DNA from 2 places in the Pseudomonas sp. P8_241 genome. Region 2 is predicted to be linked to the other one. Evidence: predicted binding sites of a transcription regulator. Region 2 holds the regulator's gene; the other holds the start of a gene.
What was found. The regulator FliA, encoded in region 2, starts transcription of late flagellar genes. The targets are predictions, from matches to a motif close to CTAAAGTTTNNNNNNNNNNNGCCGNTAA.

Region 1: flgM (flagellar biosynthesis anti-sigma factor FlgM) is a predicted target of FliA. The motif match lies at 1,988-2,015, and genes of this name have one in related genera.

The regions. Positions count from the first base shown of each region.
Region 1 covers NZ_CP125377.1:1,546,538-1,553,050, reverse strand. The annotation lists gene cheR (protein-glutamate O-methyltransferase CheR) at 1-61, opposite strand, end outside; gene QMK58_RS06945 (chemotaxis protein CheV) at 107-1,039, opposite strand; gene flgA (flagellar basal body P-ring formation chaperone FlgA) at 1,123-1,881, shown strand; gene flgM (flagellar biosynthesis anti-sigma factor FlgM) at 2,051-2,377, shown strand; gene QMK58_RS06930 (flagella synthesis protein FlgN) at 2,426-2,893, shown strand; gene QMK58_RS06925 (flagellar brake protein) at 2,985-3,731, shown strand; gene QMK58_RS06920 (MFS transporter) at 3,883-5,253, opposite strand; gene QMK58_RS06915 (glutamine synthetase family protein) at 5,325-6,513, opposite strand, start outside.
Region 2 covers NZ_CP125377.1:1,972,126-1,978,638, reverse strand. The annotation lists gene QMK58_RS08980 (chemotaxis response regulator protein-glutamate methylesterase) at 1-124, opposite strand, end outside; gene QMK58_RS08975 (chemotaxis protein CheA) at 174-2,420, opposite strand; gene QMK58_RS08970 (protein phosphatase CheZ) at 2,475-3,263, opposite strand; gene QMK58_RS08965 (chemotaxis response regulator CheY) at 3,283-3,654, opposite strand; gene fliA (RNA polymerase sigma factor FliA) at 3,822-4,562, opposite strand; gene fleN (flagellar synthesis regulator FleN) at 4,559-5,389, opposite strand; gene flhF (flagellar biosynthesis protein FlhF) at 5,506-6,513, opposite strand, start outside.

The DNA of each region.
Region 1 (6,513 bases), 430 kb from region 2:
TGCCACAGGCTTTTTCCAGGAACACCCGGAACTGTTCGAAATCCAAATTACCCGTAGACAATGATGCCGCCTCTTAAATCGTGTTGATTGCCAGGGGCACAGGCCCCTAGCTGATATCTGCTGCCTTGATCCGGTCGACTACCCGGGATGCCAGGTCATCAGGTCGGAATTTGGCCAGGAAGTCATCGGCACCGACTTTCTTGACCATCGCCTGATTGAATACCCCGGACAAGGACGTATGCAGGATGATATGAAGCTTTTGCATGCGCGGGTCGTTGCGGATTTCCGCCGTCAGGGTGTACCCGTCCATCTCCGGCATCTCGATGTCGGAAATCATCATCAGGAACTCCTCTTCCGGCTTCTTGCCCTCATCGACCAGTTTGCGCAGGTAATCCAGTGCTTGCTTGCCGTCGTTCAGCGCCACCACTTCGACGCCGACCGTTTGCAGGCAACGCGTGACCTGCTTGCGTGCCACGGACGAGTCGTCGACCGTCAGCACGCGTAATGAAAGCGCCTTGTGCTGGGTTTCGACATCGATCACCCCGGCAGAAATCGCTTCAGGCGTTGGTGCGACTTCCGCCAGCACCTTCTCGACGTCGATGATTTCGACTAACTGGTTATCGACCCGGGTCACCGCCGTCAGGTAGTGATCGCGTCCGGTGCCCTTGGGTGGCGGATGGATCTCTTCCCAGTTCATGTTGACGATGCGTTCCACCGAGCGCACCAGGAAACCCTGGGTCTTGGTGTTGTACTCCGTGATGATCACAAACGGATTGTTCTTGTCCTTCAAAGCACCGGAGCCAGTCGCCATCGCCAGATCAAGGATCGGAATGGTCGCCCCCCGGATGTTCGCCACACCGCACACGACAGGACTGGACTTGGGCATCAGCGTCAGTTTGGGACATTGCAGCACCTCCCGAACCTTGAAGACGTTGATCCCGTACAGCTGCTGACCGTCAAGACGGAACAACAACAGCTCAAGGCGATTCTGCCCCACCAGTTGCGTGCGCTGGTTCACCGAATCCATTACACCCGCCATGCCCAAACTCCCACACCAACGCCAAGTGTTGTTGCGACGCGCCTTCGTCACTAAACGGCACGGCGCTTGCTTTTTTAATCGTTATGAACACAGAACCGACATTTTTCCGACGCCTGACTACACCCCGCCGCAAATGGCTCGGTGTGCTGGCGGCTGTTTGCCTGTTCAACGCTGGCAGCCCTGCCCTTGCTGACGCGGTTACCTTGCCTGACATGCTTATCGGCGTCACTCAGGGGTTTCTTGAATTCACCGTAGAGGACTATCTGGCCACCAGTCAAACGCAAGGTCGCTACGAGATCCAGGTCAATCAGCTCGATCCACGCATGCACATGCCCATGTGCGACAAGGAATTGACAGCCACACTCGAAAGTCCAAAGCCGATCGGGCGGGTTACCGTGAAGGTTCGCTGCGAAGGCGCAGCCCCCTGGACAGTCTTCGTACCCGCTCAAGTCCGGCTGTTTCGCGACGTCGTAACCTCCGCCCGTCCCCTGCGCCGCGCAGCCATTGTCGAACCTGAAGATGTGCTCCTGCGCGAGCGCGACATCAGCCTGATCAGCCAGGGCTACCTGACCTCCCTCGACCAGGCGATCGGACAGAGACTGACCCGACCAATGGTCACCGACCAGGTCGTCACACTGGTGAACATCGAACAGGCAGAAGTCATTCGCAAGGGCGATCAAGTGGTAATCACCGCCCGCAGCGGTACGCTCAGCGTGCGCATGCCGGGCGAAGCCCTGTCCAACGGGAGTTTGAGCGAGCAGATCCGGGTGAAAAACCTCAACTCCCAGCGCGTCATCAAGGCACAGGTCACCGCGCCTGGACAGGTGGAAGTGTCTATGTAGAGAAGCTGTCCGATCACGAGAATGTGGCGCTCGCCCCGGCTGTTCCCTAGACTGTGCTCTATGCAGAGCAAGCGCTGACGCGCGCAAGGCTCATTGATAAATGGGCCTAAAGTTTTCCAGGGAATGGCCGAAAACATGGCAAGCGTCCAAATCCCCAGAGGTTTTTATCATGGTCATCGATTTCAGCCGTTTGAACAGCTCCGCGCCCCTTACGGGCAGTACACGTACCAGTGCCAGCAAAGAAAGCATCGAGGCCGGAAAATCTGCGCCACTGGAATCCGCGGCGGAGCAGGTCGGTACATCCAAAAGCGGGGAATCGGTACACCTCAGCAATGAGGCTCAGCAGTTGCAGAAGGTCACTGACAAGCTGCGCGATCAGCCTGCCGTCGACAAAGCCCGCGTGGCCGAGTTGAAAGCAGCGATTGCCGATGGCAGCTACAAAGTCGACAGCAACCGCGTAGCCAGCAAACTGCTCAACTTCGAAGCCCAGCGCTAGGCCACGGCCGGCGCCAGGCTTTTGGACGCTTAACACCCAAGGCCAGCCATGCACGACACTAATCTACTGCAACTGATCACCGACGATTTTGCTCCCCTGCAACAATTGATGGGGTTATTGCAGACCGAATCCCTTGCCCTGCACGGTCGTGACATGCCGCTGCTTGAGGGCATTCTGGCGCAGAAACAGGCACTGATCGTTTTGCTTGAACAGCATGGCCGCAAGCGCAGTGAAATTCTCGCCAGCCTCAACCTGCCGGCCAACAGAAGCGGTCTTGAGCAACTGGCCAGCCAATCGAGCATTGGCGATCAACTTCTGATGCAAAGTGACGCTCTGACCGATCTTCTGGCCCAATGCCAGGCCATCAATGCCAACAACGGGCAGTCGATCCTGACGCAGCAGGCCGCTACAGCCACCCAGCTGAAAATCCTCAACGGCGGCGATACTCCGGCGCTTTACGACGCCAGTGGTACTTTCTCCAGGCTTGCCAAGCCGCGACCGCTCAGTCAGGCTTGAGCCGGTCGGTGACCCGCTCTATCAAGACGCGCAACATACTGGCAAAATGATGGCCAGCCGTAGTCAAATTTTGTCTGGAGATTGATTAACCGTGTCCAATGCCTTAACCGCGGAAGATGCTCCGCAGCCACCCAAGGTGCTCAGCACGCCCTTGGAGATCTCCAGCAATCTGCGCCAGCTGCAAGAAAGTCATGACCCGCTGATCATCACCTTCCACGAACGCAGTCAGCGCTTCCAGAGCTATCTGGTGGACCTCGACCGCGACAGCAACATGCTTGCCCTGGACGAAATGATACCCCGTGATGGCGAACGCTTCTTGCTGGCTGGCGAACCTTACAAGGTCGAAGGTTTCCATGAAGGTGTTCGCATTGCCTGGGAAAGCAATGGTCCGTTGACCATCGATGAATCCGCTGGCGCTCGTTGCTACCGCGGCACCCTGCCCGATGAAGTGGTCTACCACCAGCGCCGCAATGCCTTTCGCGCGGCACTGAAACTGGCGCAACTGGTCAGCGTCAATCTGGACGGTGAAAAACTCAAAACGCCTATCAGCGGCAAGTTGCTGGATATTTCCGCCACCGGCTGCAAATTGCGCTTCGAAGGCGACATCACCGGCAGCCTGCAACTGGGCCAGGTTTACGACCGCTTCAATGCCGACCTGCCTTTCGGCAAGATGACCGCACCGGTCGAGCTGCGTTATCTGCACTTCGAAGAAAGAATCTCCACCACCTTCGCCGGCATCCGCTTCCACAACATGAGCGGACTGGTGCAGCGTCAGGTCGAGCGATTCGTCTACCAGCTGCAACGTGAAGCCCGTCGCTTCGACAAAGACGACTTCTGATCTGACGTTTCGCCCCCTGTAGGAGCCGGCTTGCCGGCGAAGGCGTCGCTGGGTCCTGTGTGGATGCAACAGACGCCTTTGCTGGCAAGCCAGCTCCTACAAAAAACGGGCAGCCCCTTGCGGTGACTGCCCGTTTTTTTATCCCCCCGATTCAGGGTCTGGCTTCGGTAAAGCTCTGCTCGCGCCCCGAGTCAGGGTCTTGCGGTGGTTGATCGTTTTCTGTGGGCAACTCAGGCTCGGATTCAGTCTCAGGGGTGACCGGCGACTGCATCTGTTCCTGCACCACTTGCTCATCGACACGCGGGTCAAGCGCCGCGACCAGGGGCGAACTCGACATGCTGTCCGGCATCGCCACGTGATGCAGCGGCGCATCGTCGACCTGGTGCAGATTGGTTACTGCCTTCGGCCGAATCCGCCAGACCAGCACCAACGCAAAGAAACTGAAAAACGCATACAGGCTCTGACTACCGAACAGCTTCATCAGCACCCCCGCCGCCAACGGCCCGACACTCGCGCCAATGCCGTAGGTCACCAGCAGCATCGCCGTCAGCGACACCCGGCGATCCCCTTCGACATGGTCATTGGAGAACGCCACCGCCAGCGGGTACAGGCAAAATTGCACCAGCGAGCAGAGGAAGCCGATGACGAACAACACCTCCAGCGGCACCTTCGGCAGGATCGCCAGCGGTAACGCCGCGACTGCCAGGCACATGGCAAAACAGCGGATCAGCAGCGCCCGGTCATAACGATCGGACAACCAGCCCAACGGCCACTGCACCACCAGCCCGGCAAAAATGCAGCTACCCATGAACAGACCGACCTGCTCCGTACTCAGCCCTTGCTGCGAGGCATACAGCGGTGCCAGACCATAGAACGAACCAATGATCAGACCCGCACCCAACACCGTGCTCAACGACTGCGGAACGCGCTTGATAAAGAAACGCGGCTCCATCGGAGCCGGATGCAAAGGGGCCGGGTGAATTCGCCGAGTCAAGGCTACAGGCACCAGACACAGCGCAAAACACAGGGCAACCAACATCAGCAGTTCAAGCCCCAGTGCCGGGTGCATGACCAGGATCAGTTGCCCGAGCACCAGTCCCAGATACGACGCGATCATGTAACCGCTGAAGACCATCCCGCGCTGATTGGCATCGGCCTGCTCGTTCAGCCAGCTTTCGATCACCATGTATTGGCACATCATGCCGAGGCCGACGATCACCCGTAAAAACAGCCAGGCCGGCAACCAGTCCACCAGGCCATGACCGAGCACCGCCGCGCCGACGATCCCGGCACAGGCCGAATAGGCCCGGATATGCCCGACCCGGGCAATCAACCGGTGACCGATCTTGCCACCCAGCACCAGGCCGAAATAGTTGGCGGCCATCAACGCACCGACCCACAGGCTGTCGACATGATCGGCCGCCAGGCGCAACGCCAGGTAAGTACTCAACAGGCCCGAGCCGATCAACATCATCAGCGAGGCGAAATAAAGCGCTCGAAAGGATTTCCAGATTTGGCGCATCGGCGTTCCGAGCGGCTCCTTGCAGTGAAGATCGGGCTATCGCTGAACAATAGCCCGATGTCGACGGGACGTCAGGCCTGGGCCGCTAAAACACGCCGTTCCCAGGGAGTAATTTCATCATAAAAGCTGGTCAGCTCCAGGGTCTTCGAAGCGATGTAGCCTTCGATGAATTCCGCACCGAACAGTTCCTTGGCCAACTGGCTACGTTTCAGACGCTCAAGCGCCGCGTGCAAGGTACACGGCAATGAAAGATTGTCCGGCACTTCAAACTCGCCCTGGATCGGCGCGCTCGGCTCCAGCTTGTTCTCGATGCCATGCAACCCTGCCGCGAGGCTCGCGGCAATCGCCAGGTACGGATTGGCGTCAGCCCCCGGCAAGCGGTTTTCGACCCGCCGCGCCACCGGCAAACTCGCCGGAATTCGCAGTCCGGCCGCCCGGTTGTCATGGGACCAGCACGCATTGTTCGGCGACGCATAAGGGTGGCACAAGCGCTGGTACGAGTTCACGTTCGGCGCAAACAAAGCGGTGAAGTCCGCCATGCAGGCCTGCTGACCGGCGATGAAATGCCGGAAAGTCGCCGTCTCCTCCCCCGCCTTGTCACTGAACACGTTACGCCCCGAATCGACCTCAACCACACTCTGGTGAATGTGCATGGAACTGCCCGGCGTATGCGCCAACGGCTTGGCCATGCAGACAACGCTCAGGCCGTGTTTGATCGCGACTTCTTTCAGAAGATGCTTGAACAGGAACGTCTGGTCGGCCAGCAACAGTGGATCACCATGCAGCAGATTGATCTCGAACTGGCTCACGCCCATCTCGTGCATGAACGTATCGCGGGGCAACCCCAACGCTGCCATGCACTCGTAGACCTCATTGAAAAACGGCCGCAAGCCGTTGTTGGAGCTGACGCTGAACGCCGACTGACCGTCCTCGCGACGACCGTCCAGACCCAGGGGCGGCAGGAAAGCTTGAGTCGGGTCGGTGTTGGGCGCAAAAACGAAGAACTCAAGCTCGGTGGCCACCACCGGTGCCAGGCCAAGGGCCGCATAACGGGCGAGCACGGCTTTGAGCTGACCACGGGTCGACAGGTTGGAGCTGGTGGTGGTGCCTAACTCGTTCGCATCGCAAATGGCGAAGGCCCGAGCCGGTTTGCTCCAGGGCAAGCGGTGGATTTGCCCGGGATCGGGAATCAACGCCAGGTCGCCGTCATCGCTGCCGTAAAAGCGCGCTGGCGGATAACCGCCCATGATGCATTGCAGC
Region 2 (6,513 bases):
CAATCGCCTCTTTGCCGTTGGTTGCGGTGCCGACGACCTGGATATTGGAATCCGCTGAAAGAATTTCCGAGACGCGGCGGCGGAAAAAACCCGAATCATCCACCACCAGGACTTTGACTGCCATAAACACTCCATTAGATGGAGCGAAGCTCGGTCGCCCCGCCCCACCAGAATCAAATACGCCGTGTGGCGTAACGCTTGAGCATGCTCGGGACATCGAGGATCAGCGCGATGCGACCGTCACCGGTAATGGTGGCGCCCGACATGCCCGGCGTTCCCTGAAGCATTTTGCCCAATGGCTTGATGACCACTTCTTCCTGGCCCACCAGTTGATCGACGACGAAGCCGATCCGCTGAGTGCCCACCGAAAGGATCACCACATGGCCTTCGCGCTGCTCTTCGTGAGCGGCGGAACTGACCAGCCAGCGCTTGAGGTAGAACAATGGCAAGGCCTTGTCCCGTACGATCACCACTTCCTGGCCATCGACGACGTTGGTGGTCGACAGGTCAAGGTGGAAGATCTCGTTGACGTTCACCAGCGGGAACGCAAACGCCTGGTTGCCAAGCATCACCATCAGCGTCGGCATGATCGCGAGGGTCAGTGGCACCTTGATGACGATTTTCGAGCCCTGGCCCTTGGCCGAGTAGATATTGATCGAACCGTTGAGCTGGGAAATCTTGGTTTTCACCACGTCCATGCCCACGCCGCGACCCGACACGTCGGAAATCTCGGTCTTGGTCGAGAAGCCCGGGGCGAAGATCAGGTTGTAGCACTCGGTATCGCTCAGGCGATCGGCCGCGTCCTTGTCCATCACGCCACGTTTTACCGCGATGGAACGCAGGACGTTCGGGTCCATGCCTTTGCCGTCATCGGAGATCGACAGCAGGATGTGATCGCCTTCCTGCTCGGCGGCCAGAACCACCTTGCCGCCACGTGCCTTGCCCGAGGCTTCGCGTTCTTCCGGCGACTCGATGCCGTGGTCGACCGCGTTGCGCACCAAGTGGACCAATGGGTCGGCCAGGGCTTCGACGAGGTTCTTGTCGAGGTCGGTTTCTTCGCCGACCAGCTCCAGGTTGATCTCTTTCTTGAGCTGCCGAGCCAGGTCGCGAACCAGGCGCGGGAAGCGCCCGAAGACTTTCTTGATCGGTTGCATCCGGGTCTTCATGACCGCGGTTTGCAGGTCGGCCGTCACCACATCGAGGTTCGACACCGCCTTGGACATGGCTTCATCGGCGCTGTTGGCACCCAGGCGTACCAGGCGGTTACGCACCAGCACCAACTCGCCGACCATGTTCATGATTTCGTCGAGACGCGCGGTATCGACCCGCACGGTGGTCTCGGCTTCGCTGGCCGTTTTTTCCGCCGGCGGCGCGGCGACAGCGCGGGCCGGCGCCGGTGCTGCGGCAGGCGCTTGGGCTTTCGGTTCCGGGGCCTTGGCTACAGGCGTGGGCGCGGCGGCTTTGACTGCCGGGGCCGCGACGGACGCACTCGCCCCGCTCACCACCTTCGCGGTGCCGACTTCGCTGAACTTGCCTTTGCCATGCAGCTCGTCGAGCAGCGATTCGAACTCGTGGTCGGTGATCAGATCGCTACCGGCCGCTACAGCGCTTGGCGCTGCGGGCACGGGCACCGAGGCAATCGCCGATTCCAGCGCTTCGACGGCAAAGTTACCCTTGCCGTGCAGCTGATCGAGCAGCGCTTCGAATTCTTCATCGGTAATGTCGGAGCTGTCGCCAGCGGCTTTCGGCGCTGGTGGCGCAACAGGCGCTGGCGCGATTGCGTCGACGGCGAACTGGCCTTTACCGTGCAATTGATCGAGCAGGGACTCGAACTCGGCATCGGTGATTTCATCGCTTGCCGCGGCATTGCCGGCCGAGACTGGAGCAGCCGCCGGCGCCTCGGCCTGTGCCTTGACGGCGTTCAGCGAATCCAGCAGTTGTTCGAATTCGTTGTCGGTGATGTCACCCGATTCGCTTTGAGGAGCGCCAACCACTTCGGCGACGGGGGCAGGCGCCGCCTCGTCAGCTGCCTGAGGTTCTGCCAGACGCGCCAGTGCGGCGAGCAATTGAGGTGTGGCGGCCGTGATCGGGCAGCGCTCGCGGACTTCGCTGAACATACCGTTCACCGCGTCCAGTGCTTCGAGCACCACGTCCATCAACTCCGAATCGACGCGACGCTCACCCTTGCGCAAGATGTCGAACACGTTCTCGGCGATGTGGCAGCACTCCACCAGCTCGTTGAGCTGGAGGAAGCCGGCGCCCCCTTTTACAGTGTGAAAACCGCGAAAAATTGCATTGAGCAAATCCGCATCATCCGGACGGCTTTCCAGCTCGACCAGTTGTTCGGACAGTTGCTCTAGAATCTCGCCGGCCTCAACCAGGAAATCCTGAAGGATCTCTTCATCGGCGCCGAAGCTCATGTAGGGGGGTGCTCCTAAAGGTCAAAAAACCCAAAAACCTAAAATGCTAAAACGCTAGAACCCTAGGCTGGATAACAAATCGTCCACATCGTCCTGACCGGACACAACGTCTTCTCTTTTATCGGCATGAATCTGCGGACCTTCACCCTGAGAGAGATGTTTTTGTGGATCTTTTTCTGCAAGCATCGCGGCACGGTCATGTTCGATGCCCGCAAAGCGGTCCACCTGACTGGCCATCAGCACGAGCTTGAGCAAGTTGCTTTCAACTTCGGTGACCAACTGGGTCACGCGCTTGATCACCTGCCCCGTGAGGTCCTGGTAATCCTGGGCGAGCAGGATGTCGTTAAGGTTGCTCGACACCGCACGACTATCGACACTGCTGCGCGACAGAAAACCGTCGACCCGTCGTGCCAGCTCGCGAAATTCTTCGGCCCCGACTTCGCGACGCATGAAGCGCCCCCAGTCCGTGCTCAAGGCCTGGGCTTCATCACCCAGGCTGTTGACCAGTGGCGTGGCGCTTTCGACCAGGTCCATGGTGCGATTGGCCGCGGCTTCGGTCAGCTTCACAACGTAGCCCAGACGCTCGGCGGCGTCGGTGATCTGGGACACTTCTGCGGCTTGCGGCATGTGCGGGTCAATCTGAAAATTGACGATCGCGCTATGCAGCTCGCGGGTGAGCTTGCCCACCTCCTGATACAGGCCGCGATCACGGGTCTGATTGAGCTCATGGATCAATTGCACAGCGTCGCCGAACTTGCCTTTTTCAAGGCTTGCGACCAATTCGACGGCGTGTTTTTTCAGGGTCGATTCAAAATCGCCCAATGAAGATTCGTTATTCCCCATAGCTCCCCCGTGGCGCCGTTCAACCGATGCGTTCGAAAATCTTCTCGATTTTTTCTTTCAACGCCTGGGCTGTGAAGGGTTTGACCACATAGCCGTTAACGCCGGCCTGGGCCGCTTCGATGATCTGCTCACGCTTGGCTTCAGCGGTTACCATCAACACCGGCAGGTGCTTGAGCTTTTCATCGGCACGCACGTGGCGCAGCAGATCGATGCCGGTCATGCCCGGCATGTTCCAGTCCGTTACCAGAAAGTCGATGCTTCCGCTGTTGAGCACCGGAATGGCGGTAGTGCCATCATCGGCCTCGACGGTGTTGGTGAACCCAAGGTCACGCAGCAGGTTCTTGATGATCCGCCGCATCGTTGAGAAGTCATCAACGATGAGGATTTTCATGTTCTTGTCCAATTCGACCTCCAAGCAGTCTTAAACGCGCCCAGCACCTGGACGCGCCATTTCATTCAATCCGGCAAAGCACTCAATGACTGTCTGGAGCACAACAGATCGAGACCGGTGCAGTTCAACGCCACACCAGCTCCATTCGCAGTGTCCCCACACTGCCTTCAGCGCGCTCGCCACTCCCCCAAACGCCCCCGCAAACGGGCCGCGCACTGGCTGTGTAACTGGCTGACCCGAGATTCGCTGACCCCCAGGACCTCCCCGATTTCCTTGAGATTCAACTCTTCGTCGTAGTACAGCGCCAACACCAGTCGCTCACGCTCCGGCAAATTGGCAATCGCGTCCGCCAGCGCTGCCTGGAAGCGTTCATCTTCCAGATCGCGAGACGGCTCGAGATGAGCACTCGCGCCATCCTCGTGCAGCCCCTCATGTTCGCCGTCCTGCAACAGGTCGTCGAAACTGAATAACCGGCTACCCAGGGTGTCGTTCAAAATTCCGTAATAATCATCGAGACTCAATTGGAGTTCGGCCGCAACCTCGTGATCTTTAGCGTCACGGCCGGTTTTAGCTTCAATCGAGCGAATCGCGTCGCTGACCATGCGCGTATTGCGGTGAACCGAACGGGGTGCCCAGTCTCCCTTGCGCACTTCATCGAGCATCGCGCCGCGGATTCGTATGCCCGCGTACGTCTCGAAACTGGCGCCTTTGCTGGCGTCGTATTTGGTCGAGACTTCAAGCAGACCGATCATCCCGGCCTGGATCAAGTCTTCGACCTGGACACTGGCCGGCAGACGCGCCAGCAAGTGGTAGGCAATGCGTTTGACCAGCGGCGCGTAACGCTCGATCAGCTCGTACTGCGCATCGCGGGCCGATTGCTTGTAGAGGTTGTAGCCGCTGGCGGTCATAACACCGGTCCTGCCGTTTGTTGCACGAGGCGCTCGACGAAAAACTCCAGGTGCCCACGCGGGTTGGCGGGCAGCGGCCAGGTGTCGACCTTCTGCGCGATCGCCTTGAACGCCAGCGAGCATTTGGAACGCGGGAAGGCTTCATATACGGCGCGTTGCTTCTGCACAGCCTTGCGCACGCTTTCGTCATAAGGCACGGCGCCGACGTATTGCAGCGCGACGTCGAGGAAGCGGTCGGTGACCTTGGTCAACTTGGCGAACAGGTTGCGCCCTTCCTGCGGACTCTGGGCCATGTTGGCCAGGACGCGGAAACGGTTCATGCCGTAGTCGCGGTTGAGCAACTTGATCAAGGCGTAGGCATCGGTGATGGATGTCGGCTCGTCGCAGACCACCAGCAACACTTCCTGAGCGGCGCGAACGAAGCTGACGACCGACTCACCGATACCGGCGGCGGTATCGATCACCAGCACATCGAGATTGTCGCCGATATCACTGAATGCCTGGATCAGGCCGGCGTGTTGAGCCGGGCTCAAGTGAACCATGCTCTGGGTGCCGGACGCCGCCGGAACGATGCGAATGCCACCGGGGCCCTGCAACAGAACGTCGCGCAGCTCGCAGCGGCCTTCGATCACGTCGGCCAGGGTACGTTTGGGTGTCAGGCCCAGCAGAACGTCGACGTTCGCCAGCCCCAGGTCGGCGTCCAGCAACATGACGCGCCGGCCTAGTTCCGCCAAGGCCAGCGACAAGTTCACTGACACATTAGTTTTCCCGACGCCACCTTTGCCGCCGGTCACCGCGATCACCTGTACAGGATGCATGCTGCCCATGTTATTCCATTACCTTGTCTTGCATAGACGGAGGCCACATTACTGGCTGCGCGTTCACAAACGGAACAATGCATGGCAGACCATCGATGTAGGTACAAAAACTATTCATTTTCACCTCAGCCTACCTGCTTGGTGGGGCTGTGGTAGATGTCAGCGAACATGTCAGCCATGGCTTCTTCGCTGGGTTCTTCCTGCATTTGCACGCTAACGGCGCGACTGACCAGTTGATGACGACGCGGCAGATGCAAATCATCCGGAATCCGCGGGCCATCGGTCAGATACGCGACCGGCAATTCATGGCTGATGGCTAGACTCAACACTTCGCCCAGACTTGCCGTTTCATCCAGTTTAGTCAGGATGCAGCCAGCGAGCCCGCAGCGCTTGTAACTATGATAAGCGGCGGTTAGAACCTGTTTTTGGCTAGTGGTTGCCAGGACCAGATAATTTTTTGAGCGGATGCCACGGCCAGCCAGGCTTTCAAGCTGCATGCGCAGCGCCGGGTCGCTGGCCTGAAGGCCTGCGGTATCGATCAGCACCACACGCTTGCGCATCAGAGGCTCCAGCGCCTGCACCAGGGACTGCCCCGGATCGACATGGGTTACCGGTACATTGAGGATGCGGCCAAGCGTGCGCAGCTGCTCCTGGGCGCCGATGCGAAAACTGTCCATGCTGACCAGCGCAATGTTCTGCGCGCCGTATTTGAGCACGTAGCGGGCTGCCAGCTTGGCCAGAGTGGTGGTCTTGCCCATGCCGGCCGGGCCGACCATGGCAATCACGCCACCTTCTTCCAGAGGCTCGATTTCCGGCGTCACGATCATTCGCGCCAGGTGCGCCAGCAACATGCGCCAGGCCTGACGAGGCTCCTGAATTTCAGTAATCATGGCCAGCAGATCACGCGACAACGGGCCGGACAGGCCAATGCGCTGCAGACGCCGCCACAGGTTCGCCTGGCCCGGGCTGCTGCCTTGCAGCTGATTCCACGCCAGCGAGCCGAGCTGTACTTCCATCAATTCACGCAGACTGTTGAGCTCAAACCGCATCGAGTCGAACACCCGAGCATCGATACCGGCTGCTGGAGCAGGCGCTGGTGCAGGGTGACGAGGCTCGGCCAGTGTCGGTTCAAT